DNA from 2 places in the Photorhabdus akhurstii genome. Region 1 is predicted to be linked to the other one. Evidence: predicted binding sites of a transcription regulator. Region 1 holds the regulator's gene; the other holds the start of a gene.

Region 1 (3,200 bases):
TCAGCTTATTCTTGATTTTTACCACCATTTTCCTGATATAGAACTTTTTATTCATCAGGAAGTGTTTAATGGTGTGTGGGATGCGCTGGTGGATAGTCGAGTTGATGTTGCCATTGGGGCAACCCGAGTGGTTCCTGTCGGGGAAAGGTATAGTTTCCGAGATATGGGGTTTATGCCTTGGTTATGTGTGGTTAGCGCAGACCATGAGTTGACTCAATTGCCGGGGCCGCTATCTGATGACCAAATGCGGCCTTATCCAAGTTTGTGCCTTGAAGATACATCTCGTAATTTACCGAAGCGTGACACCTGGAATCTTGATAACCAGCGCAGGCTGGTAGTTCCTGATTGGGAGTCTGGTCTGTCTTGTTTAAACGAAGGGTTATGTGTAGGAATGGTGCCTAAGCATAGGGCGATGCCGCTTATTCGGCAGAAGAAATTAGCCGTGCTGGAATTGGAACAGCCTTTACCAGACAGTCCATGTTGTTTGGCATGGGTACAAAACAGCCATTCTCCAGCATTAAGTTGGTTGCTTGACTACCTTGGCGATAGTGAAACTCTTAATGCTGAATGGCTTCAAGATGAATAAAGCGGGTTAACGGCGATAGTCGATAAATGGACCATCGACGACAGAGCGTCGTTCAACCAAGCGTGGATGTACTTCAATAGTTTGTGCATCTTCACGTTTGTTGACGATTCTGTCCAATAACATAGAAAACGCCATTTGTCCCAGTCGTTCTTTTGGCTGATGAATGGTGGTCAATGCCGGAGAGAAATAACGAGCGTTGCGTATATTGTCATAACCGATGATAGAAATATCCTGCGGGACGCGTAATCCTGATTCATCAGCAGCGCAAATAGCCCCCATAGCCATAACATCTCCGCCGCAGAAAACCGCAGTCGGACGCTGTTTTTGATGCAGAATTTGATGCATGGCTTTATAGCCCGATTCTGGCTCAAAATCCCCCTGAATAATCCATTCTTCTCTGATCGGAATATTGGCTTCTTTTAACGCCTTCAAGAATCCTTGATGGCGACCACCGCCGGTATTTCGTGCCAGAGGGCCGGGGATCGCGCCAATATCACGATGGCCACGCTCGATAAGATAACGACCAGCCAGATAACCTCCGTGGAATGCGTTATCAATAATCGTATCGGTGAAGTCGCTTCTGGCTTGACCCCAATCCATAACGACCATTGGAATATTACGATAATCTTCCAACATTCCCAACAACTGTTCCGGGTATTCTGAACACATAATCAACAGTCCATCCACACGTTTTTGTGCCAGCATGGCGAGATAGGCTTTCTGTTTATCAATGTTATTGTGTGAGTTACATAAAATCAGCGTATAGCCTTTGCTATAACAACTGTTTTCAACAGCCTCAATGACTTCAGCAAAATAGGGGGCTTCACTGGACGTTGCAAGTAATCCGATCGATTTTGTGTGGTTAACTTTCAGACTGCGAGCGACGGCGCTGGGTGAATAATTCAGTGTCTTAATAGCAGCCCAAACGGCAGCTTTAGTATCTTCAGCGACGAAGCGGGTTTTATTAATAACATGGGATACGGTAGTGGTTGAGACACCAGCGTGTTTAGCCACATCTTTGATCGTTGCCATGAGGTGAAAGACTCCTGACCTTTTGGTCTAAATTTAAAACGCTTTGTTAATCATTTGCCAGCCCTTTTACACAAGGGCTGGCAATAAGTTAGCGATAAATCTTGGATTTTGTCTGATCTGGCTCAAAAGTGAAAGCAATAATCAGTGTTATAAAATGAATGGTAATCGCTATTTATGCTTTTCCTTATGTAAGGGCAATTAACCATCTCGATAGACTGGTTTTTGTCGTTATAAACTTTTTATTCTGAGGAGGCTTTATGAATACCGATTTGAAACTTGGTTTATTTACTGCTGTTAGCACGTTGGTGATGATTGCCATTTTTGCCGCTCTTTGCTTGATCTTTGCCTGATTTGAGCTGATGAGATGGATTAAAAATTGACTTTACGTTTAAAAGAAATTGGGCGGATAGTCTCAGTGGTTTATCTGCCCTTTGCCTTTGGGTGTTAAAATAGAGAGTAATGAATTAATCTGATGGTTGTTAAGCCCACCCCAGAACCAAAAGCTTTCACTGCTGCGCCGGTAAATTTCTGGTCGTCCTGGCAACTTCTACGATAAATAACAGTGAAAATGATGCCATCTGCATCAGGATAAGAAAAGATCAGGATACATCTTAGTGAGAGAAAATGGTATTCTCCGTAGTATTGTGACGATGTTGGTTATCAACATAGTGTTGGTTTAAAGGAAATAAAAATGATGACTATTGAGAAGATTGAGCGCCAAATTAAAGAAAACCCAATTTTATTGTATATGAAGGGTTCTCCTAAATTGCCAAGTTGTGGATTTTCTGCGCAGGCTGTTCAGGCTTTATCTGCATGTGGTGAACGTTTTGCTTACGTAGATATTTTGCAAAATCCAGATATTCGTGCAGAATTGCCAAAATATGCTAATTGGCCAACCTTTCCTCAACTTTGGGTAGCAGGTGAGTTGATAGGTGGATGCGATATTATCATTGAAATGTATCAGCGTGGTGAGTTACAAACATTAATCAAAGAAACTGCTGATAAATATCGTCCCGAAGACGAAGACGCGACAGAGTAATTTTTTAATTACTTACAGACAGATTATTATGCTATCTCCCCATATATTGATATATGGGGGGGTATTATTGCTTAATTTAGATTTGATTATATTAATCTAGCCGTTCAGCTATTTATCCGTTTTTTTCTTCTGTTGCGGTCGTTAATGGCCAGCCACCAAGTTGTTTCCAACGGTTAACCATTTCACAGAATAATTCAGCGGTACGATCAGTATCATATAAAGCGCTGTGAGCTTGATGATTGTCGAATGGGATACCGGCGGTGATGCAGGCTTTTGCTAAGATTGTTTGTCCTAATACCAGACCACCTAAAGCAGCGGTGTCAAAAGTTGCAAACGGATGGAACGGATTTCGCTTTAGTCCGGTGCGTTCCGCGGCAGCCATAACAAAGCTATGATCGAAGCTAGCATTGTGAGCAACGATAATTGCCCGATTACAATGATTATTTTTTATCCCTTTACGAACCATTTTAAAAATAGCGTGTAGAGCTTCATATTCGCTCACTGCTCCACGTAGCGGATTTAATGGATCAATGCCGGTGAACT
Region 2 (3,200 bases), 780 kb from region 1:
TTGGTTGGGGTCGGACCGCGAGCATATTGGTCGTGAAAAAGCGGGGATTTTCCGTAAAGATCATTTTGCCGTAGTGGGTGAGCCGGATATGCCATCTTCTGTTGCGGAAGTTGCGGACGAATTAGGCGCCAAGTTGTTCCGCTGTGGCGTTGATTGGCGTTTCTCTCAACAGGATAAAAACTGGCGCTGGCAATCTGATGATAAGCTATTTAGCAATCTACCTTTGCCAAATATTCCTCTGATGAATGCCGCAACGGCAATGGGAGTTATTTGTTGCCTGTTACGACAAGATGATAAAGTCAGCCGGGCTATTAATGAGAGCGCCATCCATCAAGGGTTGCAAAATGCACAGTTGCCGGGGCGTTTTCAGGTAGTTCGTGAAAATCCACTGTTGATCTTGGACGTGGCGCATAATCCCCATGCGGCGGCTTATCTGGTACAGAAACTGGCTCAATTGCCTCGTCAACCGGGTAGCAAAATCCTTGGTGTCGTGGGTATGTTAGGTGATAAAGACATTGCTGGTACACTGACTTGCCTGTCACAGCAAATAAATGAGTGGTATTGCGCTCCGTTGACTGAATTTCGTGGTGCCGATGCACAGACATTGGCGCAGTATCTTGAACAGCCACGGCTATTTACTGATGTGGAAAGTGCCTGGCATCAGGCGATGGCTGATGCTGATGAGCAAGATATTGTTGTCGTTTGTGGTTCATTCCACACAGTAGCGCATGTCATGGAGGCTCTGGACAGGGAGAAGGGAAGTGGCAAGTAGATTTCAGAATCGTTTGGTTGGAACAATTGTCTTGGTAGCATTGGGTGTCATTGTGCTGCCTGCGTTGCTAGACGGCAACAAGAAATATAACGAAGATAAATTTGCATCAATTCCCCTGGTTCCAAAGCCAGGGGACGAGCAGGAAATTGAATCTATACCTCCTCTTAATCCACCAATATTATCAGTGCCTCTGGAAGATGAGACAGAGGCATTGCAGCCAGAAACACTGGAGCAGCCGGAAATCCCATCGGTTACTATTCCTCAACCCACGCCGATAGTCCCTCCTGCTGTTCAGCCAGAAGTGAAGCCTCAACCACAGATTAAGTTTGAACCAAAACCAGAGACTAAGCCGCCAGCCCCGGCGCTTAAACCTAAACCAGACATTAAGCCAGAGCCGAAACCTGAAGTTAAACCGGTTGAAACCGCCCCGCAAGGGCAGGCTTATATCGTACAACTGGGTGCTTTAAAAAATGCCGGAAAGGTAGATGAAATTGTTGCCAGACTACGTTTGTCTGGTTATCAGGTTTATACGGTTCCTTCATCTCCGGTTCAGGGTCAATTAACCAGAATATATGTTGGTCCGAATGCCTCTAAGCAACAACTTGACTCGGCATTATCAGAATTGAAAAGTTTGACTGGATTACAAGGGCAGGTAAGGAGTTACCGGCCGTAATGGTTATAGATTGTAATAGTTGCAAACTGTAATAAAAGTGAGTGATGCCTATGTGAAGAATAGGGCAACTATCATGAAGAAGTAAGTGTTCATGAAGAAGTAAATCTTAAGTGATTGCGGTGATGATTATTCAAATTCGCCGCCCAATTATTTTCAGTGGGATAGGAAATCTTGCTACGCAAACGTTTTCGTTTTCTGTTAGAATGCACTTGAAACGGATGCCGAGGTGTCTATTTTGGAATTAAAACATGGTTTGGATTGATTACGTTATTATCGCCATTATTGGCTTCTCGGCATTAGTTAGCCTGATTCGTGGGTTTATTCGTGAGGCATTATCGCTGGTTACTTGGGGATGTGCTTTCTTTGTGGCAAGCCATTTTTATACTTACTTAGCGGTCTATTTCACCCGTTTTGAAGATGAATTGGTGCGTAACGGGATCGCTATTGCGCTGCTGTTTATTGCTACTTTGATTGTCGGTTCTATGGTGAACTATGTGATAGGTTCTCTTGTGCAACGGACTGGATTGTCAGGTACTGATCGAGTACTGGGGGTCTGCTTTGGGGCATTGCGTGGTGTACTGATTGTCGCGGCTATTCTGTTTTTTCTGGATACATTTACACCATTGGCTCGAAGTGAAGATTGGAAACAGTCACAATTGATCCCACAGTTCAGTCATATCATTAGGTGGTTCTTTGACTACCTGCAAAATGCGTCAAGTTTCTTGCCGGAGAAATATACCTCTCCGTTTGGCTGATGAGGAAAAACTACATGTGCGGTATTGTTGGTATCGTCGGTTTTACACCGGTTAACCAGTCGATTTATGATGCGTTGACGGTGCTTCAGCACCGTGGGCAAGATGCTGCGGGCATTGCCACTATTGATGGTAACAATGGGTTTCGTTTACGCAAGGCCAATGGCTTAGTGAGAGACGTGTTTGAAGCCCGGCATATGCTGCGTTTACAGGGAACAATTGGGATTGGTCATGTTCGCTACCCGACAGCGGGCAGTTCCAGTGCATCGGAAGCTCAACCGTTTTATGTGAACTCTCCATTTGGTATTACACTGACACACAATGGTAATTTGACAAATGCTCATGAGTTGAAGAAAAAGCTGTTTGAGAATGCCCGTCGTCATGTGAATACCACGTCAGATTCTGAGATTTTGCTTAATGTTTTTGCTAGTGAACTGGATTGCTTCCAGCATTATCCATTGGAGCCTGATAATATTTTTGCGGCGGTAGCGGCACTGCATAAACAGGTGAGTGGCGCTTATGCCTGCATTGCGATGATTATTGGTCATGGATTAGTGGCTTTCCGTGATCCGCATGGTATTCGTCCGTTGGTTTTAGGCAAGCGTACCTTGGATGATGGCCGTAATGAATATATGGTTGCTTCTGAAAGCGTTGCATTGGATACGCTAGGCTTTGAATTCCTGCGGGATGTCGCATCAGGTGAAGCAGTTTATATTACTGAACAAGGTCAGCTATTTACTCGTCAATGTGCTGAAAATCCTTCTCTGACTCCTTGTTTATTCGAATTTGTCTATTTAGCTCGCCCAGATTCTTTTATTGATAAAATTTCGGTTTATAACTCCCGCATACGGATGGGACATAAACTGGGGGCGAAAATTGCCCGTGAATGGGAAGATTTGCATATTGATGTGGTGATTCCAATCCCCGAAACATCTTGTGATGTCGCGCTAGAAATTGCCCGCATACTCGGTAAGCCCTATCGTCAGGGATTTGTGAAAAACCG

Evidence for each region. The regulator PurR, encoded in region 1, represses purine synthesis genes. The targets are predictions, from matches to a motif close to CANGCAAACGTTTGCNTG.
Region 2: the regulator PurR is predicted to act here: its motif matches at 1,621-1,638, upstream of cvpA (colicin V production protein).

The regions. Positions count from the first base shown of each region.
Region 1 covers NZ_CP020335.1:2,989,368-2,992,567, reverse strand. Annotated here, with positions in the region: gene punR (DNA-binding transcriptional activator PunR) at 1-586, shown strand, start outside; gene purR (HTH-type transcriptional repressor PurR) at 593-1,618, opposite strand; gene B0X70_RS13090 (Grx4 family monothiol glutaredoxin) at 2,310-2,657, shown strand; gene rnt (ribonuclease T) at 2,770-3,200, opposite strand, start outside.
Region 2 covers NZ_CP020335.1:3,772,806-3,776,005, reverse strand. Annotated here, with positions in the region: gene folC (bifunctional tetrahydrofolate synthase/dihydrofolate synthase) at 1-772, shown strand, start outside; gene dedD (cell division protein DedD) at 762-1,445, shown strand; gene cvpA (colicin V production protein) at 1,694-2,200, shown strand; gene purF (amidophosphoribosyltransferase) at 2,215-3,200, shown strand, end outside.